One region of the Bacillus sp. AC266 genome, then DNA from elsewhere that is predicted to be linked to it. Evidence: riboswitches for the same ligand, from Rfam matches in the RefSeq annotation. Region 1 holds a riboswitch; each other region holds the start of a gene.

Region 1 (11,150 bases):
AAAAAAAGACCTATTTTTTCTTTTATTTGCGTGGCCTGTTTAGGACTTTGAATATAAAGAGTAATAAATGGACAGCTCCCCTTATACTCTCTCGACTGAACTCCTTGTGATAATTGCTTTAAAAACAGTTGGATGCGATCTTCAACTAAAAATTGGTTCTGAGAAAGTACGTCATCAATTGCAGATTGATACATTTCAATCCAATAATCAACGACCCCTTCTAATAATACTTCCTTATTAGAAAAGTGATAATACACATTAGACTTTGAAACTTTGCTTACACGTACTAATTCATCCATACTTGTATAAGCAAACCCTTTTTCTAAAAATAATGTTGCAGCTACTTCAATCACACGTTTTTGATTCATTAATTTTACCTTTTTCATAACTAGAACTATATAGTACTAATTTAAATGTTGCAAGGATTTATTTTAATTTAGAAAAAAGTTTGATTAAAAAAGTTCCACTAACATTGATTTTACTGCAAAAAAATCTTATTTTGAATAAAGTGGAACTGAACCCCGAAATTGTTAATTCACTATCGTCTAATAGGGGTCACCATACATACCCATCAACTTAAGAAAAAGAAATGCCCTCAAAACGAAAAAATGAGCGGCTTCTCAAAATAGCTATCTGTAGAGAAAGAAAATTTTAATTTAGGGGGATATGAAAATATTAGCTTGATGTGTATGAAGTAGTGCCCCTATAAACAAAATCCTCCAGAAACATCTAAAATTTGCCCTGTTACCCAGCGGCTATCCGAAGAAGCAAGGAATGCTACTACATCTGCAATATCTTCAACTTGCCCTATTCGTCCGAACACAGATGAATTCGTAGCAAAATTTCGTATTTCCGAATTATCTAGCAATTTCGCATTTATATCTGTCTTCGTATATCCAGGCATAATTGTATTCACTGTTATACCTCTTTCTCCAAGATGTTTAGCTAGAGGAAGTGTCATCGTATTTAGTGCACCTTTACTTAAACCGTATGCAATGGACCCTGTAAAACCGATTCGTACTTCGGCCGATGAAATGTTAATAATGCGCCCTTCTGCTCGTAGTAATGGTAATGTTTGCTGAATTAAGAAGAACGGTGCTTTAATATTTACGGCCATAATTTCATCAAAAACTTCTTCTGTCGTATTTTCAATTGTTCCTTGTGTACCTATCCCTGCATTGTTTACTAAAATATCAATCTCTGATGTACCAACTCTTATTTGTAATTCATTCTTCAATTGTTCTACTATCTTTTTGACACCATCAATTGAATTGAAATCCGCTTCAATTAAGAATGCCTTTCCTCCATTAGATTCAATCTCACTAATTGTTTCATCTGCAGCTGCTTTATTTCGGCCATAGTGAATTGCAACTAATGCACCGTCGTTTGCCAATCTCATCGCAATCGCACGACCAATACCGCGACTCGCCCCTGTTACTAACGCTACTTTCCCATCAAGATTCTTCATTTTTTCCACCCTTCCTAAATTTTCGTTTATTAAATCCTATACTTATATTTTTAAGCAAATACTAATAATTTTAAATATAGATTTATAGGTAATTTAGTTCCTTTACTTATGATATTATAGTTATAATTTACGATTTACTTTAGAAAATAAAAAAGGGGGGCTATCCAATGCAAAACACAGTAAAACTAGATGAAATTGACCATAAAATTATGAACTTGTTGTATGAAAATGCGAGAATTTCTGTTTCAGAAATAGGACGTATTATATCCATGACGCAGCCTGCTGTAAAAGAGCGCATTAACAAACTTGAAGATCAAGGCGTTATAGCTGCATACCGAACGAAATTTGAGCCTTCTAAAATTAATAAGAACATTCAAGCATTCATCATGTTTAAAACGAGTCAATGCTCTGATTTCATCCAATTTTGTAATGCCGCTCCCGAAGTAACTGATTTATATCGAATTAACGGGGAGTTTAATTATATGATGAAGGTCATGAGCGATTCGATGGATTCTCTCGCTACATTTTTAGACTCCTTAATGCAATTTGGATTATCGTCTCCTTTAATTGTTTTAAAGAGTGAGTTTGAGGAGAAATTGTCGTTCTGATAAGAGGGTACTAAGATAAAGATACCGAGTGTATGTGGAAAAATTCTTATATAATGAAAAAAGAACCAGCCATAGGCTGGTTCTTTTTTCATTCAATTTCCTACTAGAAAATCCAGAGATACGTCTCCTTCTCACCTACCCCTGATTCCTCTGCTCCTCCCTAAACTCCTCCTTCACCTTTTCTAACAAACCTTCTTCTGTAATTAATCGATACGCCGTATTTGCTAGTGCTTTTGCGGATGTAATTAGCGCTTTATCTCCTAATTCTGAACGTGCTGCTTCTCTAAATTCATTCGTATGCGCAATTAAATCATCTGGACCGATTTTAATGTACGGATGAATTGTCGGTACAACTTGGCTTACATTTCCTGCATCTGTTGAGCCAATTCCTACTCTTTCTTTACGGTTTACCTCTTCACCTAGTAGTTCTAACTCTTCGGCTACGACGTCATTAAATGTTTTTGTTACGAGTAGTTCATCGATTTCATTTTGGAATTGATGAATTTTTACTTTTGTGCCTGTTGCTAACGCTGCCCCTTGTGCAATATTTCTTACTTTTTCTGTTACTTCCGCACATCTTTTTCTCGTTGCTGCGCGGATGAAGAACCTTGCTGCGCCGTAGTCAGGAATAATATTAGGTGCTTTTCCGCCCTCAGTAATAACACCATGAATTCTCACATCTGACGGAAGTTGTTGGCGAAGTGCATTAATACCGTTATAAAGCTGGATAATCGCATCTAATGCGTTAATTCCTTCTTCTGGTGAGGCCGCTGCATGAGCTGTTTTTCCGTAAAAATGAAAATCAAGTGGATCGACCGCTAGTGATGGACTCGTTGGAGCTGTTTTTCCGCTCGGATGAATCATAAGCGCCGCATCAACATCTTTAAATAAGCCAGCTTTCACATAACTCGATTTTGCGCTACCATTTGGCCCGCCCTCTTCTGCTGGTGTTCCGAACACGACAACTTCTCCCCCGATTTCCTCAAGCGTTTCTGATAACGCGATCGCTGCTGCAACGCTAATTGTGCCAATTAAATTGTGACCACATGCATGACCGAGTCCTGGTAAAGCGTCATACTCGGCTAAAAATGCGATAACTGGTCCTTGTTTCCCGGAACTTTTTCGTGCGATGAACCCTGTTTCATGACCAGCTATATTGTGCTGCAACTGAAATCCTGCGCTTCCTAACAACAAACTTAACGTTCTTGATGCGTAAAATTCTTGGTTACCAATCTCCGGATTCGCATGAATATTATGACTTGTTTCTATGTACTTTTCCTTATTTCTTTCTATACTCTCTTCAATTGTTTTTCTTTGTGACGTTACTCCTGTCGCTCCCATTTTTCTTCCTCCTTTTATTTTCACGTAAAAAAGCCTCTTTCTAAAAGATAGAAAGAGGCTTCTGTATATACAGTCAAAATGAGCTTCTTTCTTATCTTTCAAGTTACCTTGCTGGAATTGGCACAGTATTCATAAAGAATCCGCTGCCGAGGTGTCATAGGGCCAGTCCCTCAACCTCTCGTGATAAGAATTTTCATAAAATTGTATTAAATTATTTTCATTCTAAGTTCATTCCAGGCAAAAGTCAAGGAATTCCTATCTGAATTTACCGAATATCTAAAAACCCTTTTAATACGCCAATTGTTTCAGGTGCTTGTAATCTTGCACATACGTACGGAAATTCCATACTACCTTCAAACATCATTTGAGATGTAAGAGGTGCTCCTGCCCAAAAGATTTCATCATCGATTACGATAAACGGGAATGCTTTATTTTGTCTTTGTAACTTTACATTTTTTAACGGAACTGGTCCATCACTATACACTGTTATTTGCGCATTTGTACGCATTAACGCTTGCCAGACTCGCTTATCCACTTGCTTTGTACTTGGAAGTGAAATAATAATTTTTTGTTTTGCGGCTAAAATATCTTTCAATAACCCTTTCGGCTCTTCAAGATTCATTTCCATAAACCAGCGTAAACGTTTCGAAATTTTCCGCTCCCACAATTGTCTTGATGTCGTGCGATCATATACATCTCCGTGACGTTCTATATGAGCTGTTAATTGTGATAACGCTTGTTTTCTCGAAAGGTTTTTACGCATATAATGGCAATCTGATAATTGAATGAACTTCCCTCTCGCCCTTGTCACTGCAACGTTGACGAGGCGATGATTTTTATGGTCAAAGAATAACACGCCAGGTCGTTCTTGCGGATAACTATCCACTGTATCAAAAATCATCATATCTTTTTCAGAACCTTGAAACTTATGAACCGTCGCCGCTAAAACTGGTATGTTTTGATATTTCGTTCTCTGCAACATTTCTCTAATGCACGTTGATAAAAAGCGGGACTGTGCCCTGTAAGGCGTAACTACACCGATAGATTGAACACCGTCTAACAATCCAATTAACATCATTTGCATCGCTACTAAACCAGACATAATATTAAAACGAGAACCGGAAGCTGCGTCTTTTAAAGAAAAGGCTCCCATTAAGCTCGTATCAAATAAAACACTCGCCTCATTTGCGAACGGTTGCAGTTTCGCAAGTTCTTTACGCTCTGAAACAGATGGATGATCGTACACTCTATTTTTATAAATAAATGAATTCGTAAACTTCGATATATCCGTATGCATACGTCTTTGCTCCTGCAGCATAAAAAGGTTCGGATGTGCTTCTGATTTATTTACAGAATCAACAATCCCTGCATGATAAAACATATCTTCACCGAGCCATTTTCGAACGAGTTCATGGTTCGCCATCGCAATCGGAGGTAACTGTAAAAAGTCACCACAAACGACAATACGTTTCCCAAGTGAAGCAGCTAATGCGATTTGCGGAACATAAGCCATACTTACTTCATCTACGACAACTAAATCAAATGTACGCTCATAAATAAGTGAATCAATTGCACATTTCGATAAAGTTGCGCCGATTACTTTCGCGTTTTCAATGTATTCTTTTTCTACTTCTTTAATTTTCGCTTTTTGCTTTCGAAGATCACTTTCAATCTCTTGTATACGCTTCTTATCAGCAGAAGTCGCTTTATATGATAAAATCTTTTCACGAAGATCTTGTCGTGTCTCTTCTAAATAGAGTCTTTCTTCTCCCCAAGATCCATTCGTCGTTTCAACTAACTTCGATGCAAGTAACGTTTCATGATTTCGTATATGTTCATGTTGACTATAACCGTAACGAACAATTTCTCCAGGCGTCCATTTCTTCTTCTTCTCAATTTGCTTCGTTACTTCACTCATTAATACGTCTACTGCCGCATTACTATGAGCTAACACAAGTACCGATTTTCCTTTTTGATAATGAGCAGAAATAATACGCGATAAATTGTAAGACTTCCCTGTTCCCGGTGGTCCCCACACGTACGTTGTTGGATTGTAAAAAGAACGATACGCCAATTCATTTTTCGTATTTTTCATCTTTTCAATATGTTTCGGACTGCTCGTCCCATCAACAAGACGCTTTATACGATTACGTTTCAGCTTATCTTTATGAGCTTCTTTCAATCTCTCTTGTAGTTGCTCTAACAATTGCCACGGTTCACTGTATAAAACAGCTTCTCGTATTTCACCTTGTATATAATCATTTAATTTCAGTTCTATTTCTAATCCATGTACAGATAATACTTCTCCTGTCGCTTCCTCACCATCAAACTCAATTCGAATTGGTGAACCTTCAGGTAAGCTTACTTCCGAAATAAGCTGAAATACGTATACTGTACTTTCATAATCTGTATATAAAAAACGACCGTTAATGATAGAGATTTTACTACCACCTATCGTTTTCCAATGTTTAATTTCATATGCTAATGCATAATGCCACTCTTTCATTGTTTCCGATAATGAAGGAGTTTGAGTAGTTGTATTCATCGTATAATCTCCTTCCTTCTCCCCAAACATACTTTCTCACTATACCATATAACACTCTAAAATTTGTAAGGTTTTTATCTTGCTTATTTTCTTAATTTTCAATAATATATTGTATATAATTTTCAGAAAGAAGGAATCCACATGCCAGTTAGACGAATCGAACACGTTGGACTTATGGTTACAAACTTAGAAACATCTATTTCATTTTATAAAGAAGTAGTTGGCTTACAGCTCATTAAACGTATGGGGCACCCGAATCCAGACTTAAAACTCGCTTTTTTAGGTGTGGAAGAATCGAAAGAAACGATACTTGAACTCATTGAAGGTTACAACTCTTCCCTTCCGGCAGAAGGAAAAGTACATCACATTTGTTTTAAAGTGGATTCATTAGAGGATGAAATCGAAAGACTACAGAAACACAGAGTAACCTTTCTACTAGGAGAAGAAATTGAAACATTACCAGATGGAACACGTTACATATTCTTCGCTGGTCCTGATGGAGAATGGATTGAGTTTTTTGAGACGGAGAGATAAAGTAAACCTTTATTTTGCGGGATAGAAAAAGAGCCGGAATTCCGGCCCTTGTTTTTACAAGTGCATATCCAGTAACAATAAAACATACCTCCAACCTGAGAATTCACCAAGATTAAAAACACAATCCTTTTGTTAGGAGTAGAGAATGATTAATACAATCTATATTATTATTTTTTGGATACTTATTCTATTTCCAATCCTGTATATAATTAAGATACAGCGCTGGAATATAAAAGTGGCTGCCGTATTTGTTGGAAGGATCCTATAAAGTATTATCTTTTTCATAAATGGAATGGTGTTAGGAATGCAACGAAATTGGTCAGAGCCTCCCTATGAAACAGAATGGGATTTCTTTATAAAGTCTTTGCAACATGGGAAAACGGATGCACTTATAGAAGTATTACTTCTAATTATTATCATTACTTTGGATTTAGCAATTATATTTTATTATAGAAATAAAAAGAAATAGGATATTCTCTCCTATTTCTTTTCTTAATGGGGTAGCGCCACATATCCATTAAGCTAATATTTTGATGTCCCCAAAAACAAAAATTTTATCTCTTCAAAGTTAGTTGTCTATGAGAATTGAGTTCATTTTTTTGTTTTTGGATATTTACTTTACTTAGCTTGATAGCAATGTGGTTCTACCCCTTATAAATGTTATAAAAATCTTTCAAATAGCTCTAACTTGCACAATGCTTCCCGTTAATATAATACGCTGATTCTGTGAAAACCGTAAATACAACCTCTACTTCTGGAAGTCCAAAATCCATTACATATGTAGTAATGGCCTTGGCAAATCGATCACGAATTTCCTGTCCACGCTCGAACCATTTCACTTCAATAAGAGGAAACGCTTCTATTTCTTCTCCATTGAATACAAACGTAGAACTTGGTAGTTCCAAGGTGAAATTATCCGTACCACACTCACAGATATCTGCGAGCTCTTCTACTAATGGCTTGCTTATGCTTTTTAATTGTTCAATAGTAATTCCACGAAACACAACATGCGGCATGTGAATCCCTCCGTTAGATAGCTTTATATTTGCTCACATCATAACACAATTTATTTTGCTGCACTAACATCTATTGGTACATTTCAATGACATTCTTAAGAATGATCATATGTTATTGAAGCAATACATGTATTGTAACCTGAAAAATAATAAAGGGGTATTGTCACATCGATATCAAACTATCAAAAAGAGATGACCCTAAATTAAAAAACACGCTATTCTTTCTGTAGCATCAATTCAAAAAAGAAGGGATTCCCCCCTTCTTTTTTAAATTCCGTGTCCCTCATTATTTACTATAACCACGATTCAGTTTAGTTAACTTTTCATTGATGTGAAAAATTCTTATTCTAATATCTTTAACACCAGATGCTTGCAGTCTGTTTTTGTGCATTTCGGCATATTTTTCAGCATCTTGTTTTTCTTCAAATACATAGATGCCTCCAGCTTCTTTCGTTTCTTGATTCTCCGTCCATATTTTCGAATGGAATCCTTCTTCTTCATTAATACTTTTTGCTAAATCCCAAAATGCTTTTTCCATTTCTTCACCAAAAGGACCTTCAAACGGAAAATCAACTTGTAATAAATATGCCATTTTTATTCACCCCTTTTTCAATTCGAATGCATGTAATACCTTAAATGAATGCTACTATTATTCCTGCATTCATTTAAGATTTCACCTGCTTTTTCACAGACACTTTTATAAAATAATTACAAAATGATAGCAACTTAAACGCGTACATTTTAACGGCTTAAGATTATGTTTAAAAAATATGATACAAACTTACCCCTACACTAAGAACAAACAAAACAAGCGCAGGTATCGCTTTCTTAAAGGGATCTTTCGCTAATACGATAAGAGTTAATGCAGCTGCAAGCATCGTACCGCCTAACAAAAATCCTGCCAATAAAGCTACTGTCGGGAACCAGATTCCTATCAACATTCCAATTGCTCCTACAATCTCAAAAGCCCCAGTTAAGAAATTAAAAAACGAAGGTAAACCAAATCGTTTGAACTCATCTGCCATTTTCCCAGATATAATTTTCGTACCTGTCATTATAAAGAATAGAAACAAAACAACTTTTACAATATTAATTAATATTAAAATAGTAATCACATCTTTCTTATTTATTTGATAAAAACTCAGTATTGCTCAGATAGTAGCTACTATCCTTTCCAATATTAAAGAGATGCAAAGTACATGCTATAGCATGTATAATACAGAAATTTGACTGCAACAAAGTGATCCTGAATCAAACATCATACAAAATAAAGCTATCTCCCCATTCCTTCAAACAAATTACATGCTATAGCATATATAAGACGGAGTTTGTTCCTTATAAATAGTATAGCATCAATAAGGAACACATATTAATAACGTGTATCATACAATTTGTTTAATAATGATTGTAATAATTTGATCTCTTCTTCACTCAAATTACTCGTAACGAAATGGTGAGCGTCTTTCACTACAGGCAAGATTGTGTTTTTTAACTCGTCACCTTTTTCAGTTAAAAAAAGGTTGTGTGAACGCCTATCTTGGTCATTCAAAGCCTTCTTTACAATCCCTTTTCTCTCCATTGACTGTATCATTCTTACGACAGTAGTTTGATCTTTATCAATAGCTTCTGCTAACTCTTTTTGAGTAGTGCCCCTTTGGCTACAAAGAACACTAATAATCCCCCACTGCTCTGGTGTAACTCCAAAAGGCTTTAATTTCTTAGTAAAATAATTAGTCATTTTCACATCAGTACGATGAACTAGATAGCCTATTAAATCATGTAAGTTCATATATCACCTCGATAAATTAAAATATAAAAGGGTATAGCATATCAATCAATTATTCACAGTGCATTTGCTTGTTTTACTTACTATATGCTATAGCATATATATTAATGTAGGTCATTTTAATTGTCAAATGAATTACCTATTGTTTTTCTACGGCAAAATTCATTCAAGCGGTTATAGAGGGTATACCTATCCCCCATCGATTTGACACTGTGCTAGAAACTGTTAAGCCAGTGCGCAAAAGTTTAAATTTCAAATCACGTCAAGAAATTGGTTAACACCATACCCATCAAACTAAGATTATGTAACTTTGGTTTCATATAAGATTTTTTCTTTTTCTACAGTATCAATCCAGCTTATTAAAAATAAGAAAACCCCATATTCAATAAAAAATACAGGGTTTTTATAAATCAGTTTATTTTGTTTAAAGTTATACTTAGTCGAAAGAAGTTCGTGAATTAAATATTACTTATCTAACTAAGAAGAATTTAGATTCCAGCCCAAACATCTTTTCCATATCGCCCTTCGTCTTGCACACGTTCCAACCAATTCCTTGCTTCTTGTTCACTGACTTCATGAATTTCTTGATAGGCTTGACAAAGGGTGTCTTCTACGTCAGGAGCCATTTTACTTCCATCACCACATATATAAAGATGCGCCCCATTATCTAATAACGAAATTAAATTGATTCTATCTTGTTTTATTAAATGCTGTACATATGTTTTAGGATATCCTTCTAGGCGGGAAAAAGCTATGTGTAAAGAGATTAATCCATCTCTTTCATCATTTTCTAGTTCTGTACGATAGAGATAATCCTTTTCAGGATGACGACAACCAAAATATAGATGTGCTTGTCCTAAGTTAATACCTTTTTGCTTTTGAACACGACGCGCTTGCAAGAATCCACGGAATGGTGCAACTCCAGTACCTGGTCCAACCATGATAATTGGTGTTTCTGGATTTTCAGGTAATTGAAAGTTTGATTGTGGCGTTCGAATGAAACATATAATCTCATCTTTATTATGACGCTGAGCTAAATAATTAGAAGCGACTCCTTCATATGTCCCTTCCCCACTCCATGCAGGTGCATTAACAACACCAACTGTAATGCTCAGACGATCCTGTGCAACGAGTGGAGAGCTTGAAATAGAATAGTAACGCGGTTTGAGCGCAGGAAGAAGTTCTAAAAAGCGTTCAAATCGGATTTCACAAGCCTCATACTTTTCAAGAAGGTCCAACATTGACATACGTTTCTTTAATATTTGTTCATGATAAACTCCCTCTTCCAATAATAATTCCAATTCCTTTTTATGAGGAGGGCATGCTGTAAATGTCACCATTTCTCGTATTTGTGCTCGAGTGGCTGCTTCTTGAACTTCTACACTATAACTAAGAAGGTCAAATAAACTAACAGGACTGTCTAAAGGTATGTGATTTACACTTCGTCCACTTGCACTCAATATGACTTGATCCTTCCCATTTAATCCAAAGCGTTTTAAAATTCGGTTGACATTTTTCTCACTATTAATTGGCAGCACCCCAAGGTGGTCACCTTCTTGATACGTAGCGCCTTCTGGCAAGGATATCTCAATATGTCGCGTGCTTCTTTCACTGCTAGATGATTGAAGTTCACGATTTTCTAGTATAGATGCATAAACTGCTTCATATGTTCGCGCAAGAGGAGATCCTCCAAGACGACTAACAAATTGTAAACTTAATGTACTGCGTTCTTTCTCAATGTTTTTGTTAAGTTCCAATCCAAATGCCTTCATCGCATCAGACCACATACTTTGTTTCCATTGCTCGAGCTGTTCCTCGAAATCACCACTTGCATCCGCTTCTCCACGTGTAG
Region 2 (11,150 bases), on a different contig from region 1:
GTGTCGTTCGAAAAGCAGAGCCAGATTTAGTTTTTAAAGGGAAACCAAAATTTGAAGTTGATGATAAAGGGAAACCGTATTATACAATGACGTATGGTGAATTTATTTCAGGAAGATCTGGATTTGAAGTAGAAGGTGTTGTAGTAGTAGACGCACAAACAGGTGAAGTGAAAAGATACGACAAAGGAAAGGCACCTAAATTCGTTGATGGCGTATTAAATCACGAGACTGCATCTACATTAAATACGTATTTTGGTAAATATATTCACGGATTTTGGAATACAAAATTCTCACAAACGGATATGAAGATTCCGACTGAGTGGGGAACGAAAGAAGGAGTTACACCAATCTTTGGTAAGGATGGAACGTTATATTATTTTACTGATTTCACCTCTCCGAAAGAAGGAGTAGATTCTGCACTAGGCTATTCGCTTATTGATGCGCGTACAGGTAAGTTGTATTACTATAACGGAAAAGAAGTAAAGGGAATTATGGATGGTTCGGCTGCTACAGAAGTAGTGGATAATTCCTTTAAGAGAGAGAAATGGCATGGAACAATGCCGGTTATTTATAACGTATATGGTAAACCTTCTTGGATTGTACCGGTTATTGATGACGGCGGATTAGTACGTGCTCATACTGTCATATATGCTTCTAATGCAAAAGTGTTTGCAACAGGTTCAACGCAAAAAGAAGCACTTGAGAATTATAAAAATGCGCTGAGCGGAAGTGGTGATTCATTTAGACCGACTTCAAATGGGAAAGAAGCGCAAAAAGAAGGTACTGTACAACGTGTGTATAAAGAAAAATCAGGTGAAAATACGATTGTGTACGTACTATTAGAAAACGAGCAAAAAGTATTCATGGTACCGGCGAAGAAATTCCCATATGCAATGTTTACAGAAGTAGGAGATCCAATTCAAATCACATATTTAGACACAGGAGAAATGATGGCATCTGTATCTAAATTTACAAATAGTAATTTGAAAAAGTAAAGCGATAGAGATTCTATCGCTTTTTTTACATTATTAAACAGGAAAATACGGTATACTTGACGTATATTCATGTTGTAACTATAATTGTTACGATTAAGTGTTTATATGAAAGGGTGAATGGAAAAAGTGAATGGAGTTAATCACGAAATATATAAACCTGTAAAGACAAACAGGTTATGGATGATTCTTGTATTAGGGACACTTACGGCAATTGGGCCATTATCTATTGATATGTATTTGCCTTCTTTACCAAAGTTAACGGATGATTTACAAACGGGTGCATCCCTCGCGCAGCTTACATTAACTGCTTGTCTGCTTGGGCTTTCAGTAGGGCAGTTATTTATTGGTTCAATTAGTGACATTTACGGAAGACGCAAACCTCTTATTATCGCTCTTATTATTTATGTTGCTTCTTCTTTACTTTGTGCTATTGCACCATCTATTTGGAGTTTAGTGCTTTTACGTTTCTTACAAGGTGCTTCAGGATCTGCTGGTATCGTTATATCACGTGCAATGGTACGTGATATGTATTCAGGTTCTGAAATGACGAAGTTTTTCTCATTACTTATGTTAGTAAACGGAGCAGCGCCTATTTTGGCACCGATTATTGGAGGGCAATTATTACAGTTCACATCATGGCGCGGCGTTTTTATCGTTCTTGGAGCAATTAGTGTATTCATGCTAATATCAGCTACTTTCGTATTACGTGAAACATTACCTCCTGAAGAAAGAGAGACAGGTGGATTATCAGGAACGCTTGCAACATACGGAAAGCTTCTGAAAGATCGTTTATTTATGGGGTATGCATTGTCGCAAGGATTAGTAACAGCTGCAATGTTTGCTTATATTTCTGGTTCACCGTTCGTGTTGCAAAATATATACGGGGCATCACCACAACAGTTTAGTTTGTTCTTTGCGATTAACGGTATTGGTATTATTATTGCTAGCCAAGTTACTGGCCGCTTAGCAGGGAAAGTTAATGAGAAAACTTTATTTGTTGCTGGTATTATTATTGCGGCTGTTGGCGGTCTATCATTACTACTTACAATCGTATTAGGAATAGGGCTAATCGGTGTTTTATGCTCGCTATTTCTTGTTGTATCAAGTGTTGGGGTTGTATCAACAACTGGCTTCTCGTTAGCGATGAGAAATCAAAAACAAGCAGCAGGAACAGCATCAGCTTTACTAGGTTTATTACAGTTCATTTCAGGAGCACTTGTTGCACCGCTAGTAGGTATTGGTGGAAGCAATACAGCACTTCCTATGGGGGTTGTTATAGCTCTTTGTGAAATTGGTGCTGTGTTATGTTATCTATTTATGGCCAGAAGAAGTGAGAAGCAGTTTGAACTGCAACAAAGACAAAATTTAGAGGCTTAATTTATAAAAAAGAGCTGATTCAAACATGTGTTGAATCAGCTCTTTTTTCATTTCTTTGAAATAACTTATACAGTGTTGTAAGGTGATGCAAAAGTTATTTGCATAAAGTGACGATACTGTGACAAAAATGTTGGTGTGTATATTAAGATCTCGTCTTAAGTGTAAAAAGTAGGGTGTTCTCGGTATAATAACAAGTGGAGATAAAAGAAACTATAATGAGTAATAGCTGTAGATAAAAGGAGAATAAGAGATGAAGAAGGTTTTCGGTATTGCTATGCTTGGGGGTATGCTCCTTCTAGCGGGATGTGATGGAAATAAAGACACGAAAGAACCGAAAGAAAAGGTAGAGCAATCTACTGAGCAAACAGAAGATATGAAAGTATATAACGAGGTACATGAAAAGTATGATGTGAAGATGAACAAAGAAATTAATAAAGCGTTACAGTTATGGGAAGTGGCAAAAGAAAAGGGCGGTAAGGAAATAACTAGTGCTAAATATAAAGAAGACGTGCGAACGGTAACAACGGGCATGTTAGAAGATATTGATCATATGCGTAAAGAAATTCGTGTGCCGAAGTCGAAAGAGGATGAACATGAACTATATGTTGGTTTCTTAAATGAAGCAGAACAAGCGATGAAAAAATTACAGAAGTTAGCTAAAGAAGAAGATTCATCGTTGATTCGTGATATAGAAGTTAATTTTTCAACAGCATCGACATACTATAAACGTTTTCAAACAGAGGCGAAAAAATAACCTTGCGCATGCGCAAGGTTATTTTTTCTTTTTAACATCTCCGTCTTCATCCTCGGATACTAATACCTTCTGTTCTTCGTGAAATTCTGAAATTGTTTGGCCAGTAATATTATCGAATGGAGTGTAAAAAGAAGTGATGCTTTTCTTTTTAATGAAGAGTTTATAGAAGCCAATGATGAAGAGTATGACGATTGTTAATGGCAATCCTATAGTAGCCAGAAGTAGTGGATCCATCTTATAACTCCTTTAATACAATTTCTTTTTATTATAAGCGAAAGATTGTAATTTCAATAACTAATATAATAGAAAACTGATTTTTCTAAATATATCCAATTTGATTGACTTTTCATTTTTTCAGAATTATAATTCGAAATATACAATTTGAACCAAATAATAATATAGCAATTTACTTATCCAGAGAGGTAGAGGGACTGGCCCTATGACACCTCAGCAGCGGGTTCTGTAACAGGAACACCGTGCTAATTCCAGCAAGCAAGTCTTGAAAGATAAGTGATGGGCCTTCGTTTATTAAGCCTTGATCTTATTTTTTAAGATCAAGGCTTTTTGTGTTTTAAGAAGTAGAGAAGGAGTAATGGCAACAAATATGTCAATAAAACAAAGTAAATTCATTTGTTTAGGGGGTTATTGAAGTGTATGTTATTAAAAAACTATCGGTTATGGTATTCACGCTATGGGTCATTACGACAGTAACATTTTTAATTATGCATATTATTCCAGGTGATCCGTTTTCATCAGATGCGAAAATCTTTCCTGAAGAAGTAATACAAAACATGAGAGCGAAGTATCACCTTGATGAACCGTTATGGAATCAGTATGTTGCTTATTTGGATGGGGTAGTTCATTTTGATTTTGGCGAATCTGTTCAATCGACAGGTCAAGGTGTATCGGAAATTATAACAACTGGTTTTGGACCATCGGCAATTATTGGTTTACAAGCACTTGTTATTTCATTGTTAGTCGGAATTGCCGCAGGTACATTTGCCGCGCTATATCATGGGAAAGTGATTGATTATAGTGTGAGCTTGCTTGCGATTCTCGGTATTTCTATTCCTAGTTTTATTTTAGCACCACTATTTATACAAGTATTCGCCATACAATTTGAATTACTACCAGTGGCGTCTTGGGGAACATTTGAGCATACTGTATTACCCTCCTTCGCATTAGCGTTAGGACCAATCGCAGTTATTACAAGATTTGTTCGCTCTAATATGATTGAAGTGTTGCAGAGTGATTATATTAAGCTAGCGAGAGCGAAAGGTATACCAATTAAGAAAATCATTATAAGACATGCTCTTCGAAATGCGATTGTTCCGGTACTTACATTTGTTGGCCCATTAATGGCTGGACTTTTAACAGGGACTTTCGTTATTGAAAAAATCTTTTCAATTCCTGGTTTAGGAAAATATTTTGTAGACAGTATTTTCAACCGAGATTATCCGGTGATTATGGGAACAACCATTTTCTATAGTGCGCTATTAATTGTATGTATTTTTATTACAGATATCATTCATCGTATTGTTGATCCGCGCATTCGTTCTATTACGTAAGGAGGGTGATGTTTAAATGGGGGCTTATGAAATTAATGACCAGTTATTAACGAATGAAGAGAAAAAAGAATTAACGATAAATAAAGATCAGCAAACGATTAGCCGGAAAAAGGAAGTGTTTCGCAAGTTTATATCAAACCCTATAGCAGTTTTAGGGGCAGTGACGTTATTACTAATTATTGTTTTCTCGCTTATTGGCGAAAGTTTAACACCATTTACTGCGAGTGAACAAGTAAAAGAAGCAACTAATTTACCGCCTAGTAGTGAGCATTGGTTCGGAACAGACGATTTAGGGAGAGATATTTGGGCGCGTACTTGGGCTGGTGGGAAAATTTCATTAACAGTTGGATTGGTAGCAGCAGCTCTTGATATAGGGCTTGGTGTACTTATCGGTGGCTTTAGTGGATATGTGAGAGGACGTAATCGTCTTGGAACGTTAATTGATGAGTGGATTATAAGAGGGATTGAAGTGTTATACGGTATCCCATATTTACTGATTGTTATTTTACTATTAATCATTATGAAACCAGGACTTTTTACAATTATTATAGCTCTTGCGTTAACGGGATGGATTGGCATGGCACGTCTCATTCGGGCGCAAGTACTTTCATTGAAACAAAGAGAATTTGTTATTGCAGCAGAGCGATTAGGTACATCTCATATGAAAATTATATATGGGCATTTAATTCCAAACTTAACGGGGATTATTATCGTCAATTTATCATTTACAATTCCAGCAGCTATTTTCTCAGAATCATTTTTAAGTTTTATCGGACTTGGAGTACAATCACCAGCAGCGAGCTGGGGCACGATGACAAACGATGCACTCGGGACATTACTAAGCGGAGAGTGGTGGCAACTTTTCTTCCCGGCAATCATGATTGCATTCATCATGTTCGCATTTAATGCGATTGGTGATGGTTTGCAAGATGCGATTGATCCGAAAATCGTAAAACGTAATCGAAAGGAGAAAAAACATGGCACAAATCTTATCTTTAGAAAACGTAACGTTGGCCGTTGAAAAAGAGAATAGTAAGCGAGCAATTGTGAAGCATGTTTCCTTTTCTATTAACGAAGGTGAAATAGTTGCACTTGTCGGAGAAAGTGGTTCAGGGAAAAGTGTTACAGCACAATCAATTATCGGCTTAAATCAAGAATCGATTCATATTGATGATGGAAATATATCTTTCCAATCAAAGGAATTAACGGATTTACAAGAATCAGAATGGAATCAAATTCGCGGGAAAGATATTTCCTTTATCTTTCAAGACCCGCTTTCATCTTTAAATCCGACGATGAAGGTTGGAAGACAAATTACAGAAGTAATTGCGCAGCATGAAAAGAAATCGAAAAAAGAGGCAAAAGAAATTGCAATTAACTTACTAAATGATTTAGGGATACATGAAGCAGAGAAACGCTTTGAACAATACCCGTATCAGTTGAGCGGAGGTATGAGGCAGCGTATTTGTTTAGCAATTGCATTTGCTTGTCACCCGAAGCTCGTTATTGCAGATGAACCTACAACAGCATTAGATGTAACGATTCAAAAGCAAATTATGGAGTTGTTAAAAGAAAGAAAGGAAAAACAAAATACGAGTATTTTATTAATTACACATGATTTGGCACTTGTACGTGAAGTAGCTGACCGAGTAGTAGTTATGTACGGGGGACGTGTTGTTGAAAAAGGAACGATACAAGAAGTAATTGACTCACCTAAGCACCCTTACACAAAAAGTTTATTGCAAGCAATTCCGAATATGGATGATTCAGAAAAGGTACTTAGAGCAATTGAGGGAACAACACCTTCAATTGAAACGTTAAATAGTTTTGGATGCCCGTTTGTGAATCGTTGTCCTGTAGCGATAAAAGAATGTATTCATCGATTCCCAGAGAGAACAACATATTCTGAGGAGCATAGTTCACATTGCTGGCAGCATATTCTGGAGCATAATAAAGCGAAATCAAAAGAGAGGGTGAATGCCTCATGACGACAGATTTAATTACTGTAAAGCAAGTAACGAAAACGTATGGAAGTAAAAATAAAGAAATCGCAGCGTTAAAAGGTATATCACTTTCTATCCCAAAAGGAACAACGCTTGGCATTATTGGAGAAAGTGGTTCTGGAAAGACAACACTTGGTAAGCTCATAGCTGGGATCGAGCGTCCAACGTCTGGTGAAATTGATTATAACGGTCAAGTTGTTCACAAGCTGAAGTCAGCTCATAAGCGGGATTTCTTGCAGAAAGTACAGTTCATTTTTCAAGATTCCACAGCTGCATTAAATCCGCGCTGGAAAGTACGCGATATTGTAACAGAAGGCTATATTTCATTCGGTTTAGGCGATAAAGGATTGAAAGATAAAGTCGCAGGTGATGCACTAGAGCGTGTTGGATTAGATAGACGATATATTGATCGCTATCCACACGAATTTAGCGGAGGACAACGTCAACGTATTGCCATTGCAAGAGCGCTATTATGTGAGCCAGAAGTATTAATCCTTGATGAACCAATTTCAGCATTAGATGTTTCACTGCAAATCCAAATTGTACATTTACTGCAAAAGATTCAAAAGGAACAAGGCTATACATATTTATTTATCGCGCATGATTTACCGATGGTTCACTATTTATGTGAAAAAGTGGCTGTCTTATACAAAGGAGAACTTGTTGAATTTGGATATACGGACGAAGTATTCCGTAATCCACAACATTCTTATACAAAAACATTATTAGCATCAACACCAAAAATTTCAGGTTAAAGGAGAATGTAGGATGAAGAAGTTTTTATTATTTGTCATTATGACTGTTTTAGCAATAACTTCTGTCGCTTGTGGTAAGAAAGAGACGCAAAAGGCGAGTGCTGGTAAGGGAGAAGGGGATCGATTAGTAACGAATATTAGCAGTGATCCGTATACCCTTGATTCTGCTATTGCGACAGATAGCACGTCAGGTTATGTAATTGGACAGTTGTTTTCAAGTTTATATACGCAAGATAGTGATGGGAAATATCAAAATGAATTGGCAGAGAAAGAAGAAGTAAATGCGGATGGAACTGAATATACAATTCATTTAAAGAAAGATATTAAATGGTCAGATGGCTCTTCTATTACAGCAAATGATTTTGAGTTCGCATGGAAGCGATTATTAAACCCGAAAACAGGTTCTATGAATGCGACAGAAATGTACTTTATTAAAGGAGCAGAGGCATATAATACTGGAAAAGGTGAAGAAGGACAAGTTGGTATTCAAGTCGTTGATCCTCAAACATTAAAGGTAACACTCGAGCACCCAGTTGCTTCTATTAAACAAAAATTAGCAAGTTCATTATTTATTCCATTATCTAAAAAATCAATTGATGATAATAATAAATTAAAAACAGATCCAAAAGAGTTAATTACGAACGGACCATTCACGTTAAAAGAATGGAAGCATAACCAAGCAATTACAGTACAAAAAAATAAAGAATACTATGATAAAAAGGTAACATTAAAAGAAATTGAGTTTCGTATTATTCCAGACTCTAAAACAGCGTATCAATTATTTAAATCAAAAGAATTAGATTTACTAAGTGGTTTACCACAAGAGATGATTGAGAAAGAAAAAGAAAATAAAGAATATAAACGTGTTGCAGGATTTTCATCTTATATTTATTCGTTTAACGTAGAAAAAGAGCCGTTTACAAATGCAAAAGTACGTAAGGCATTTTCATTAGCGGTTGATCGTAAGTTTATCGTTGAAAAACTGTATAAAAATAATGCACAAGAAGCATATGCTTTTGTTCCAGAAGGGGCAAAAACACAAGGTGGTCGTGATTTCCGTAAAGAAAAAGGCGATTACGTAAAATTTGATTCAGCAGAAGCGAAAAAATTATTAGAAGAGGGCATGAAAGAGCAAGGTTGGTCTACATTACCTGAAGTAACATTAAAATTCACTACAGATACACAACATAAAAAAGTAGCAGAAGCAATGCAAGAAATGTTTAAGAAAAATCTTGGTGTAGATATTAAATTAGAAAATAAAGAGTGGAAGAGTTACATTGACACATATAAGCAAAGTGATTTCCAATTAGCTTATATGGGATGGGGCGGCTCTCTATTGGATCCGATTACTAAACTAGATTTATATGCAGGTGATGGTCCAAACAACTATGCAAAATGGCATAATAAAGAATTTGATGCTTTAGTAAAAGAGGCAAAAGTTGAACAAAACGAAGATAAGCGTTTTGACTTATTGCATAAAGCAGAAGACATTATGTTTGATGAAACACCATTAATCCCAATTATTTTCCCAAGCTCTTCATATTTACAAAAATCATCAGTATCTGGCGTCCAATTCATTATCGGTTCTAGTCCAGAACTAAGATACGTAAAAATTAAAAAATAAAGAAGTAGGCAACCGCCTACTTCTTTATTTTATTTCTCTTTTATATTCTTTTTTCGTTCCATCAGAGAAGACAACTTCTAAATCGAATTTTTGGTAGTCTTTATCAAGTTTGAATACATTGACTACTTGATCAATTACTTCTTGATCTGGTGTGTTTTTATCGAATTTTAATTCTTGTAGAAGAGGGCTTAATTTTGTAATAGCCTCGTCGCCTGTGAACTTTACATCTGTTTTATGGTCTTCAATCTTTGCTTCCATTTTCTTGTCCGCTGCTACATTTTTATAATCAGCTTCGTAGTCTTTCTTCGTATCTTGATAGTCTGCCTTTAAATCAAATTCATTAAAGTTTAGTTTTAAATCTGCAGGAGCCTCATTTTTTGCTTCTTCAGTCGTTTTCTTATTAGAAGTTGTATCTTCTTTTGCAGGAGCTTTACATCCTGTTAATGCAGGTACTAGCATAAGAGCTAATAAAATTGATAGTAAAATTCTCATTATAAATTCCTCCTTATGTAACTTCTTTCTATACAAGTTTTTCCTAATTTTGTGTAATTATGTATGTGTTGAAAATAAATTATTTACTTATAGCTTTAAGAATTAATCCGCAATTTAAATCAAAAATGATTTGTATGTATATGGTAAATTGAAGTTGTAAGGAGGTACTGAAATGCATGAAGAATATAAAGAGATGATAAAAAAAGCAATCGAATATATAGAGAATCATTTACATGAAGAGCTTACAACAGAAAGAGTGGCATTTCACGGGGCAGTATCGATGTACCATTTTCATCGTATTTTTCAAAGTTATATTGGGATGAGTGTAACGGATTATGTTCGTAAGAGAAGATTAACTCATGCTGCACAGGCTTTAGTATCGACTGAAAGAGCAGTCATTGATATTGCAGTGCAAAATGGCTTTTCCTCACAAGAGGCATTTACTAGAGCTTTTAAAAGAATGTTTCAATTACCACCAAAAAAATATCGGAAATATTTCCAGTCATTTTATATAGAAAGAGAGGGCGTTTTAATGGAAAAAGGTATACCGAAAGGATGGGTATTAAGTGGAAGTCATCCTGCTGAATATGAGATGGGTTTAGATTACGAAGTTGTTCATCAAGGAAAAGTATCTGCATATATAAAAGGAAAAGAGAACGTTACACACGGAGGGTTTTCAACATTAATGCAAATGTTCCGAGCGGATAAATATGTAGGTAAGAGGTTGCGTTTAACAGCATTTATTAAGAGTGAAAATGTAAAAGACTGGGCAGGATTGTGGATGCGAGTAGACGGAAAAGATACAGAGCCTATTGCTATGGATAACATGCAAAATCGTCCAATTAAAAATACGAATAACTGGCAATCATACTCGGTTGTACTAGATATAAAAGAAGAAGCACTTGGTATTGCATTTGGTGTTTTATTATCAGGAGAAGGCTGTATCTGGCTAGATAGTATTCGTTTTGATGAAGTGGATGAAAAAATTCCTTCAACAGATTTGGCAGAAAACTTTTATGAAACACTCCTAGAAGAGCCGGTGAATCTGCAATTTGAAGAAATAGAAAATTAAAAAGTAAGGAGAAAAGATATGCTCAAATATGTGAAATTGATAAGTATTAGTTTAGTAGTATCATCGTGTATTATGGGAATCAACTATTTAATTAGTTATCTTTGGTCAGGGCATATACCTTCTTTGACGTGGAGAACATATTTGATATTTATGGTTATATTTATGATGAGTTTTGGTTCAATACAAAAAGAGAGCTATGAAGAGAGTTGATAATCGTCCTTTTAGTCTTCTTAGTATTAATACATATGTATTTATCACTGCATTGGAAAAACAGGTTTGCCGTTCGGGATTATTTCCCGCAACATATGCAGCGAATGGCTATTACACAATAATATTTGGCGGAGTTAATTTAGTGGAAAATATTATTTCATTATTACTTATTATACTAGTTACACAATTGGTAGCGGGAATCACTATAGGTATAAAAGTGATAGTAAAGAGGGGAAGTTCTGTAGTTAAAGAAGCATAAAGTAAAAAAGTATCCTTCGTGGGATACCTTTTTTACTAGTG
Region 3 (11,150 bases), on a different contig from region 1:
TAATTGCTCCTCTGGTACGGTTATAACTTCTCCTGTATTAGGGTTTTTCACCTCACCAGCAACTTTACCATCCACTGTATACACTACAACATCTGTACCAGAAATATTCATTTCAGAACGAGAATTCTTTGTCTTTGGCTCTAATTGCATCTTAGCCTTTAATATATCCATCTCTGTTCCCTCAGCTTTTATCCCTACATCATATGTCATCGTTACATTTTCTTCATTTTTAAAAGCTTCGTTCGTTTTCTTGAAAACATCCTTCGCTGCTAATTCCTTTTCTTTTTGCATGGCTTCTTTTTTCGGTTCATCAGTCTTTGTTGTTTTCTCATTGCTACACCCTACCCCCAGACTGATTGCAAGCACTAAACTTGAAATAAAAATAGTTTTTTTCATAATGTCGCCCCCTTTCTCAAAATAATATCACCTCTTTTCCTACGAAATCTATATAATTTTTAATCTTTATTCGCTATATAGCGACATGTTTAATGAAGGTTTTAAATATGATGTAAATAACAACAACTCATTTCAGGAGGTCATTATGAAGGCGATTATTTGCACACAGTATGGACCACCTAACGTTCTTCAGCTTCAAAATATAGAGAAACCTACACCTAAGAAGAACGAAGTATTAATTAAAATTCACGCAACAAGTGTAACGACTGGAGATTGTAGAATACGCGGCTTTAATAGCCCCCTCTTATTTTGGATTCCTATGCGGATCATATTAGGTTTCAGAAAACCGAGAAAACCTGTACTCGGCGTAGAGTTATCCGGTGAAATCGAAGAAGTAGGAACAGATGTAACTCAATTTAAAAAAGGTGATCCAATTTTTGCATTAACAGAACTAAACCTCGGTGGTTATGCCGAGTACACATGCGTACATGAAAGTGGATTAATAACATTAAAACCTACCAATGTGACGTATGAAGAAGCGGCAGTTATTCCTTTTGGTGGAACTTCAGCATTACATTTCCTGAGAAAGGGCCGTATAAAAAAAGGGCAACAAGTGCTCATATATGGTGCCTCCGGATCAGTAGGAACAGCTGCTGTACAACTTGCTAAATATTTCGGCGCGACCGTTACGGCTGTTTGTAGTAATTCAAATTTTGAACTCGTGCAATCTTTAGGAGCTGATAAAGTAATTGATTATACGAAAGAAGATTTTACTAAGCAAGGCAAATGCTACGATATTATATTTGATGCAGTTGGGAAGTATAAAAAATCCCTTTGTACAAATACATTAACACCCAATGGAAAATATGTATCTGTTAATGGAATGATGGCCAAGGTAAGTAAAGAGGATATGATTCTATTAAAAAAACTAGTCGAAACGGAAAAACTAAAGCCCGTTATTGATAGAACTTACCGATTAGAAGAAATTGCTGAAGCTCATATGTATGTGGAAAAGGGACATAAAAAAGGGAACGTTTCGATTACCTTAAAATAAAATATATTCAGAAAATAATATTGACAATTCTTTTTGTAAGATTTACTATTAGTACCATATTTAAAAACTACATACACATACTCTTATCAAGAGTGGCGGAGGGACTGGCCCGATGATGCCCGGCAACCGAGCTTAGAACGTATAAGCTAAGGTGCTAATTCCTGCAGAACGATTTTCGTTTTGGAAGATAAGAGAGGAACCTATTTCGTCTATTCGGCACCTCTCTTATTTTTGAGAGGTGCTTTTTATTTTGGAACGTATATTAAGGGGGAATTATAGATGAAAAAGGTATTATTAAGTATTGTAAGCGGAGCTGTATTATTGTTAGGTGCGTGTGGTGCTAATTCTGATAAAGAGGTAAAAGCATTAGATGAGAAAAAGATTACTGTCGGTGTAACAGGCGGACCACATGAACAAATTTTTGAAAAGGTAAAAGAAGTGGCAGCAAAAGATGGTCTCGAAATTGATGTAAAGGTATTTAATGATTATGTAGCACCAAACGTATCTTTAGATGAAAAAAGCCTCGATGTAAATAGCTATCAAACTAAATCTTATTTAGACGTATTTAAAGCTGAACGCAACATGAAATTAACTGAAGTATTTTCCACAGTAACATTCCCTATGGGTGTATATTCTAAAAGCTTAAAAGATGTAAAAGAATTAAAAGAGGGCGATGCAATCGCTGTCCCAAATGATCCAACAAATGAGCTTCGTGCTTTAAAGCTATTTGAAAAAGCAGGTGTTTTAAAGGTTGATCCAAAAGCTACAGAAAAAGCGACTGCAAAAGATGTAATTGAAAACCCGAAAAATTTAAAGATTGTTGAATTAGAGGCATCTCAATTACCAACACAACTAAGTGAAGTAAAGGCAGCTGCAATTAATACAAACTTTGCATTAGGTGCAAAATTAAGCCCAGCGAAAGATTCTATTTTCCGCGAAGGAAAAGATTCACCATATGTGAATTGGGTCGTTGTTCGTACTGAAAATAAAGATGATGCTGTTGTTAATAAATTAAAGAAAGCTTATCAATCTAAAGAAGTAAAAGATTTCATTGAGAAAAAATTCGATGGTTCTGTTTTACCGTCTTGGTAGGAGCTGACTATAATGATTGAATTAAAAAATGTCTCCAAAGTATTTACAACAAAAAAAGGGAATGTTGAGGCTCTTAAATCAACTTCCCTTAAAGTAAAAAAGGGCGAAGTATTTGGAATCATCGGATATAGTGGCGCTGGTAAAAGTACATTAATCCGTTGTGTAAATTTATTAGAAAAACCAACGACAGGAGATATCATTGTAAATGAACAAGAGTTAACAACCTTATCGACAAAAGAACTCGCAAAGGCGAGAAAAAAGATCGGCATGATTTTTCAAGGATTCAATTTACTTAAAACCGTTACCGTTTATGAAAATATCGCACTACCCTTACGTCTATCTGGTCTTCCCAAAAATGAAATTGAAAAAAGGGTAGAAAAGTATTTACGCATTGTTGATCTCTTTAATAAAAAAGATGCCTATCCAGGTGAATTATCTGGTGGTCAAAAACAACGTGTAGCGATCGCTCGCGCACTATCTCATGAGCCTGAAGTTTTATTAAGTGATGAAGCAACGAGCGCATTAGATCCGGAAACGACCGATTCTATTCTTGATTTATTATTAAAGATCAACGAAGAAATCGGAATTACGATTTTGCTAATTACACACGAAATGAATGTCATCCAGCGTATTTGTGACCAAGTTGCTGTAATGGAACATGGGGCGGTAGTCGAAAGTGGAACCGTAAAAGATATTTTCACAAACCCACAACATGTAACAACGAAGAAATTTGTAAATAGCGCGTTTGCAGCTAAAATTCCAGAAGATGTACAGAAAGAACTACAAAGCACCGGGGAAATCGTAACACTTTCATTTATAGGAACCGCTTCAGGAGAACCAGCGTTAGCTATCGCTACAAAACGTTTCCACGTATATCCGAATATTTTATCAGGCAATATTACGCAGTTAAAACATGAGGCATATGGGAAACTGACCGTTCATATGCAAGGTGAAAAAAGTGAAGTACACCGTGCCTTATCATTTTTACAAGAACAAGGGATCATCGTAGAAGGAGGTAGAACAGATTATGGGAAACAAGTCCTTTTTGGATGAGTGGGGTAACGTAATATGGGAAGCAACAATTCAAACATTTCAAATGACATCTATTTCACTACTTATCTCTATTCTTATTGCATTACCACTCGGCGTCACACTTGTTTTAACGAGACCTGGTGGACAGCGAGAAAATAAGATTATCTATCCTATTCTTAATACAGTTATTAATATCATTCGTTCTCTTCCATTTATCATTCTATTATTCTTCATTTTACCTTTTACAAAGTTTCTAATGGGAACGTCCATTGGCGTGCAAGGTGTTATCGTACCACTTGTTGTCTTCACAGCCCCTTACATTGCCCGTTTAATGGAAACTGCTTTATTAGAAGTGGATCGCGGTGTCATTGAAGCATATCAAGCAATGGGAGTCTCTACTTTAAAAATCATTTGGCACGTTATGGTTAAAGAAGCTCGCCCGTCTCTCGTACTTGGATTAACAATCGCAACGATCGGCTTAATCGGTGCAACAGCAATGGCTGGACTTGTAGGTGCTGGCGGCCTTGGTGATTTAGCATATCGATTCGGACATTTACGCTACGAACCTGAAGTAATGTATGCAACAGTCTTTATTTTGATTATCCTCGTTCAAGGATTACAGTCTTTAGGGAATGGTGTTGCACGAAGATTGAAGAAAGATTAAAAAGAAGGTATCTCATTGAAATGAGATACCTTCTTTTTAATTATAAAATTATCTCTTAAATCCACCTTCTGAATGAATAACTTGCCCTGTAATCCATTCGGCTTCTTCGCTCACTAAAAACTTAATAAGTCTTGCTGCATCCTTTGGCTCACCAATTCTGCCGAAAGGAAACATCGGTCTTAATCCTTGCTTTATCTCCTCAGTCATCCATCCTGTACTAGTTGGACCTGGATTAATTGCATTCACTGTTATCCCTAAATGGGCCACTTCCGCTGACAACGTACTAGTAAGAGCGTCAATTGCTCCCTTCGTTGTTGCATACGCTAATTCTCCTGCCATAGGTCCTTTAAATTGTCCCGACGTCATATTCACAATTCTACCACCAGATTTCTTATCAAAACCTTGGGCAAATTGACTACTTAACAATGTAGTCGCACGAACATTTACCATGTAGTGCTTATCTAGTTCTTCAGCAGTCAAATTAGAGAAATCATTATTTGTAGAATATGCTGCATTATTAATTAATATATGAGGGTACCCTAATTGTTCAGTAACTTTATTTATAAGCTGATTTGATGCATCATTCTGAGTTAGATCTAACTCCATGCTCGATACTTTGACACCGTTTTGTATCAACTTTTCTTTTAATTGTATTTGTTCATTTTTATCAACGCCCCAAGGCATCTCTTTATCGTATTCTGTCCAATACGTAAAAAATATATCGTATCCAGCCTCTGCTAACTCCGTGCAAATAGCTGCTCCTATACCGTCTAGACGACTAACACCTGTAACAACAGCTACTTTATTTTTCAATTGATTCATCATATACTCCTCCAAGTTTAAAGGACGCATATTTTATATAAGAGATATAAATTTCCCCACATAGGCATCTACCCTTACAAAGGGGATGTACAAGCTAAATATGCAGTCCTTGAATGATTTACAGATAGCTAAATAAACCCTCACTTATGAGAGAAAAATTCATCTATCTAATTTCTAATCATTACAAGTTCGTACACATATCGAGTCTTTGTCCCCTTTCAATATATCTCTATTATTTACTCTAACAAAAAGATTCAATATTTAAAATAGAAAAGATAATCTTCTCTCTCTTTTGGCGGAAAAATATTGTAATTACCTATATAAGCTTTAAATATGTTTCTATTAAAAATAATCATTAAGATATCAAAATAATAAAAACAACCAGAAAAACACTGGTAAATACTGGTTCACTTTCTTATAATAAAACGTGGGGCTAATGTGAGAGATATAAAGGGTCTGATTATACAGACCCAACTGGTTTTAAACAAATAGGGGGAAGAAACATGTCAAAAAAATTACTTTCTTTATTTTCTACACTAATCGTAGCAGCTTTTGTAATAACTGGCTGTGGTCAAAGCGATACGACAAATAAAGAACAAAAAGAAGATGTAACGCAAGAAAACAAAACAGAAAAAACGGATACAACGAAAGAAAATAAACCTGAAGAAAAAAAATCCGAAGATAAAAAAGCTGAAGATAAAAAGCCTGAAAATACAGCTACTAGCTCAAGCGATTACTCTAAGCTGATTTCCTATATGGAAAAAGAAACAGGTGGTAAAACAAAAGTTCTTTTTGAAAATAAGGAACCACAAGTGTATAAAGCTGAAGATGTTTCAGTAACAATGAATGGTTATACATTAGTTGAATTAAATGGATTCCATACAAACTTCGACATTCCGTTTAATCGTCAAACAGAGGGCGGAGTTATTCTTGTGAACTACAGCGTAAAAAATAGTTCAGCTAAAGATATTTATTATATGCCAGCATTGGACATGTCATTTACTGGTGCTCAGAAAGCATATAGTAACTATAGAGATTTAATTCCAACAGAAGATCAGCTACCAACTAAGCTTGCTCCAACGAATGATTACTTAGTAAAAGCAGGAGAAACTATTTCTGGTTATATCGCTTATCCATTCGGAAAAGATGATCTAGCGAAAATTTCAAATCTCTCAACGGTCTCAGTCACAGTCCCAACTGCACAAGCTAATAAAGGAAAATTTGATGCTCCAATCGGAAGTCCTGGAAGCTTTTCATTAAGTTTAAACAAACAAGGTGCTGAAAAGGTTGCAACAGATAACACTTTCTACCAAGATAAAGCTACAGCTAATAACATGGGCGATAAAAAAATGTTAAAAGAGAAATCAAGTATTAATAACAGCCAAGAATTAGGCGCTGTTAATGTTACATTAGACGGATACCAATTCACTCAATTCACACCAAATTCCGTCGAAGCTCCACGCTTTGCAAATTTTAAAAACGGTCTTGTTCTGTTAACAGTAAAATTCAAGCTTGATAACAAAGATGCTCAAGACGTTTCACTATCTCCTATAAGCTCTACATTAAGAGTGAATGATGGTACACAATATACGATTAATGAAGGTATGCTATTAAATTACGACTATAACGCTGCAGTTAAAACTGGAACATCTGGAGAATTGCTGCAAGTATATATTTTAGATCAAGAGCAGTACGAAAAGATTTGGAAAGAAAAAAGCTTTGAGATTGAGTTAGGACCTATGAGAAATAAAGAAGCTAAAGATATTTCACAAGGTAAAAAAGTTAAATTTACATTACCTAAATAAATTACTAAGTATATATTAGAAAAGGCATATAACATATGATTGTTATATGCCTTTTTTATTTTATAAAAACACCATTTTTGTTCACACTTTATCCATTGTGAATTTATTCACAATGGATATATAATAAACATGTAAATACAATACATTGGAGGGATTTCAATGGTTATCAATTTTTTAAGAACTGATAAACGCGCTACTTTCATATTATTATTTTTACGACTTTACATAGGATATGCATGGCTCGCTGCTGGAATAGGAAAAGTTTTTGGACAGTCTTTTGATGCAAGTGGTTTTCTAAAAGGAGCTATCGCTCAAGCATCAGGTGACCACCCTGCAGTACAAGGTTGGTGGGCAGATTTTCTTCAACATTTTGTTCTTCCAAACGCAGACCTATTTAGCTTTTTAGTTCAATGGGGAGAAATTTTAGTAGGTCTAGGTTTGATTTTAGGTGGATTAACAAAAACAGCTGCATTTTTCGGCATCATAATGAACCTTTCATTTTTATTAAGCGGAACTGTTAGTGTAAACCCAAACCTACTTATTTTAACTATGTTCATTTTAGTTGCAGGACATAGTGCTGGACGTATTGGATTAGATGGTTATGTTTTCCCAAAACTTTTCAAAAAAAATAACCGTGAAGCATATAAATTAAGTAAAACTGCATAAGAATAGTTCATCTTTTAAATATAAATAAGGAAAGAGCCTACATTCAGGCTCTTTTCTCATTTACACCAAAATATTTCACAGTTTGCCTTATCCGAAATGTTAAACTCAATCATATATAACCGGATAAATGTGTACGACTTTATTTCAAACACCTAAAAAGCTTAAAGACTAAAACAAGCCATTATAAAACCCTAAAACCTTTCATACTTTCTCCAAGAATATAGTGTGAAAACCACATCAAATTCTGCTTCATAATAGCCACATTAATTCCTGGCTGATCAGAACTATATGCCATTCCTTTAAAAATAATTAATTCTGTATCAACTTCCATATCCCTTAACCCTTGATATAGCTCATATGCATTGGAAGTTGGAATCCTTGCATCCTTTTCGCCATGTTGGATTAAGGTAGGCGTACAGGCTGATTTAATATACGTCATTGGTGATGTTTTCGTATATATCTCTGGATCATTCCATGGAGTATTTCCTAAATACATCCTAATAAAGTAAGGTATATCTGTATTCACATAATGGGTACTCCAGTTAGTAATTCCACCTCCAACTGAAATAGCTTTAAATCTATTACTAAATGTAGAACAGAAAGCTGATATATATCCCCCGTTGCTCCATCCCATAACCCCTACTCTATCTTTATCTGCAATCCCTTGCTCAACTAGTTTATCCACTCCAGATATAACATCATCGTAGTCAGCAATTCCCTGTTTTCTATAGTTGGCTTTTAAGAACTCATTACCATAGCCAGAACTTCCTCTATAGTTTGGCTCTAAAACTATAAAGCCTTTTTCGATAAACTGCTCAATCGGATATTTCTCATTAAAACAGTCTGAGAATATCGGAAAAGATGCCCAAGCCGGACCATCATGGATTACTACTAATAAGGGATATTTTTTGTTGGCATCAAAATCTACTGGGGTTGATAAAACACCCTTTATTTCAAAACCATCACTACTTTGCCATGAGATTATTTCCCTGTTACTTTTCAGCTTCCCTTTAAAAAAGCTATTTTCATCCGTTATTTTTTTATCGTCTAAATAGATTTCAAAGGTTTCATTTGTTATGGCCTTACTATAGGATATATGACGTCCATCCCTTGTTATAGAAGCATCCATTATAAAGCCATCTACTTTTTCACTTAACATTTCCACAGTGCCATCTTCACATAGCAACCCAATGAGATAATTAGTTTTATCCTGCCATCTAATTAAAATCCCCTTATCTGTCCACTGTAATAGCATAACCGTACTATCAAAGTTTGTTAGAGGCTGAATTACCTCTCCAGTATTCATATCATATATCTCTAATGTACTTTCTTGTATATGGTTTCTATAGTACTCCTTCTCCCTTATGCTTGCTGAGTAACATATTTTGCTGCCCTCAGGAGAAAAGCAAACGCTCCCGCCCAACAACTTATCTACATTCATCTTTTGTAGTTCCTCAGCTTCAACATCTAATATGTATAGATCACCATTCATATGATCGTTTAGGCTTGGTGTAGCCATAAATACAACCTTTGTCCCATCATTTGAAATATCAAAGTTATGTATATAAAAATCCTTACCATTCGTTAGTTGATAAACACTGCTAACCTTCCGTTCCCCTTTATCATTTTGTATCCCTTTTTCTATTTCAACGTAGTATAAACAATTATTCCGATGTTCCTTACCTACATGGTGGAAATCTCCATATCGTTCCTTACGCTTCTTTATTTCCTCACATTCTTTTGACTGGGCAACATAATAAAAACCTTTACCAGTAGGCTCCCTTTTGAATGTATTAACTCCTTCCTTCTCATCCGTAATTTGAACCTTACTACCACCATCTATTGACTTAACAAAGATCTGATTTGTATTAGCTCCGTCACCGCCTGGACTAAGGTATGCAATAGTCTTAGAATCTGGAGACCATAATGGATGTGTACTATCTATATCCCCATCTGTTAGTGGGTAACTCTGCTCTTTATCCTTTTCATATATCCATACATAATTTCTATACGTATTGTCTTCCCAGTTAGCTGTCTTCTTTACAAATGCTACATTTTTGCCATCGTCACTTATGTTTGTACCTGATAAGGTTGGTAATGAAATAATCTCTTCTATACTTAGATATGTTTTTTCATTCATTTTCATTAATAAACCCCTTCGTAATGTCTAGTAATCTAATTTGTTCAATAAAGTGAAACTCTAATCAGTGGTTTTTTTCCATCAACGAATATCTGAAATAACAACAGAAAATTCAGTTAAATGAAAGTAATTCCATCCCAAATTCAATAAAACCTCATGTTGTCTGCCGGTTTTTATACTTTTTAAATCCCACTGACCGATCTAATGAGGGATCATCTTGAATTTCAAGACAAGGCTGATAATCTCTCCCACTGCCAGTTCCTTGCCCCTCTTTAATCCACTTATCGATTTTAGATGTTCTTTTTTTTCGACACAAAAATGCCCCTTTAGATAATCATATCCAAAGGGGCAAAGCTTCACAACTTTTTTATAAACGTCGTGACTTTATTTTAAATTTACAATAATCTAGTTACTCTACCAATCTCCTACTCAACAGTAACAGATTTAGCTAAGTTACGTGGCTTATCAACGTCACATTCGCGGTGAAGTGCTGCGTAGTATGAGATAAGTTGGAATGGAATAACTGCTACTAGCGGTGCTAGTGCTTCGTGTACAGCTGGTAATACGAAGCTGTCACCTTCCATTTCTAAGCCTTTCATTGAGATGATACATGGGTTAGCTCCGCGTGCTACTACTTCTTTCACGTTACCACGAATTCCAAGGTTTACGTGCTCTTGTGTAGCAAGTGCGATAACTGGTGTACCGTTTTCGATTAAGGCAATTGTACCGTGTTTTAATTCTCCTCCAGCAAATCCTTCTGCTTGGATGTAAGAGATTTCTTTTAGTTTTAACGCACCTTCTAAACCTACGAAGAAGTCTACGCTACGTCCGATGAAGAAGCAGTTACGCGTTGTTGCTAAAAATTGTTTTGCTAATGCGTCCATTTCTTCTTTTTGATCACAAAGTTCTATCATTGCATTTGCTACAAGTCCTAATTCGTGTGTTAAATCAAAATCAAGAACTTCGCCTTTTGCTTTAGCAATGTCCGCAGCTAAAATTGAAAGTACCGCAAGCTGTGCTGTGTAAGCTTTCGTTGATGCAACTGCGATTTCTGGTCCCGCGTATAACGGAAGTGTATAATCAGCTTCACGAGAAAGCGTAGAACCAGGTACGTTTGTAATCGTTAATGCTTTATGACCCATTTCATTCGTTTGTACAAGTACTGCACGGCTATCAGCTGTTTCACCACTTTGTGAAATGTAAATGAAGAATGGTCTCTCTGTTAATAATGGCATGTTATAAGAAAATTCACTTGCTACATGCACTTCAACTGGCATTTTTGCAAACTTCTCGATAAATTGTTTTCCAACAAGACCTGCATGATAACTTGTTCCACATGCAATGATGTAAATACGATCGCTATCTAAAATTGCGTTACGGATATCTTCATTCAGTTCAATCTCGCCATTTTCATCTTGGTACTTTTGAATTATATTACGGATTACAAGTGGTTGCTCATCGATTTCTTTAAGCATGAAA

Evidence for each region. A riboswitch is a leader RNA that binds a small molecule or an ion and turns the genes downstream of it on or off. The one in region 1 is predicted to bind S-adenosylmethionine.
Region 2: another riboswitch for S-adenosylmethionine. It lies ahead of AC0IXC_RS26985 (ABC transporter permease); the one in region 1 lies ahead of AC0IXC_RS01685 (M20 family metallopeptidase).
Region 3: another riboswitch for S-adenosylmethionine. It lies ahead of AC0IXC_RS26940 (MetQ/NlpA family ABC transporter substrate-binding protein); the one in region 1 lies ahead of AC0IXC_RS01685 (M20 family metallopeptidase).

The regions. Positions count from the first base shown of each region.
Region 1 is NZ_CEEDEC010000001.1:329,464-340,613, reverse strand. It holds gene AC0IXC_RS01700 (TetR/AcrR family transcriptional regulator) at 1-368, opposite strand, end outside; gene AC0IXC_RS01695 (SDR family oxidoreductase) at 704-1,468, opposite strand; gene AC0IXC_RS01690 (Lrp/AsnC family transcriptional regulator) at 1,636-2,076, shown strand; gene AC0IXC_RS01685 (M20 family metallopeptidase) at 2,212-3,417, opposite strand; SAM riboswitch class I at 3,506-3,607, opposite strand; gene AC0IXC_RS01680 (AAA domain-containing protein) at 3,683-5,992, opposite strand; gene AC0IXC_RS01675 (VOC family protein) at 6,104-6,496, shown strand; partial or broken gene AC0IXC_RS01670 (hypothetical protein) at 6,642-6,965, shown strand; gene AC0IXC_RS01665 (DUF1904 family protein) at 7,180-7,512, opposite strand; gene AC0IXC_RS01660 (monooxygenase) at 7,799-8,104, opposite strand; gene AC0IXC_RS01655 (DoxX family protein) at 8,274-8,624, opposite strand; gene AC0IXC_RS01650 (MarR family winged helix-turn-helix transcriptional regulator) at 8,882-9,301, opposite strand; gene cypD (bifunctional P-450/NADPH--P450 reductase) at 9,787-11,150, opposite strand, start outside.
Region 2 is NZ_CEEDEC010000010.1:22,213-33,362, forward strand. It holds gene AC0IXC_RS26965 (DUF3981 domain-containing protein) at 1-995, shown strand, start outside; gene AC0IXC_RS26970 (multidrug effflux MFS transporter) at 1,113-2,372, shown strand; gene AC0IXC_RS26975 (hypothetical protein) at 2,623-3,126, shown strand; gene AC0IXC_RS26980 (DUF3951 domain-containing protein) at 3,145-3,360, opposite strand; SAM riboswitch class I at 3,534-3,639, shown strand; gene AC0IXC_RS26985 (ABC transporter permease) at 3,777-4,694, shown strand; gene AC0IXC_RS26990 (ABC transporter permease) at 4,711-5,715, shown strand; gene AC0IXC_RS26995 (ABC transporter ATP-binding protein) at 5,672-6,682, shown strand; gene AC0IXC_RS27000 (ABC transporter ATP-binding protein) at 6,679-7,452, shown strand; gene AC0IXC_RS27005 (peptide ABC transporter substrate-binding protein) at 7,466-9,076, shown strand; gene AC0IXC_RS27010 (YusW family protein) at 9,101-9,568, opposite strand; gene AC0IXC_RS27015 (helix-turn-helix domain-containing protein) at 9,741-10,640, shown strand; gene AC0IXC_RS27020 (hypothetical protein) at 10,659-10,850, shown strand; gene AC0IXC_RS27025 (hypothetical protein) at 10,837-11,109, shown strand.
Region 3 is NZ_CEEDEC010000010.1:7,807-18,956, reverse strand. It holds gene AC0IXC_RS26950 (DUF6612 family protein) at 1-396, opposite strand, end outside; gene AC0IXC_RS26945 (NAD(P)-dependent alcohol dehydrogenase) at 542-1,450, shown strand; SAM riboswitch class I at 1,531-1,644, shown strand; gene AC0IXC_RS26940 (MetQ/NlpA family ABC transporter substrate-binding protein) at 1,730-2,542, shown strand; gene AC0IXC_RS26935 (methionine ABC transporter ATP-binding protein) at 2,555-3,595, shown strand; gene AC0IXC_RS26930 (methionine ABC transporter permease) at 3,570-4,238, shown strand; gene AC0IXC_RS26925 (SDR family oxidoreductase) at 4,287-5,063, opposite strand; gene AC0IXC_RS26920 (DUF5068 domain-containing protein) at 5,564-6,865, shown strand; gene AC0IXC_RS26915 (DoxX family membrane protein) at 7,025-7,531, shown strand; gene AC0IXC_RS26910 (alpha/beta hydrolase family protein) at 7,713-9,677, opposite strand; gene glmS (glutamine--fructose-6-phosphate transaminase (isomerizing)) at 10,097-11,150, opposite strand, start outside.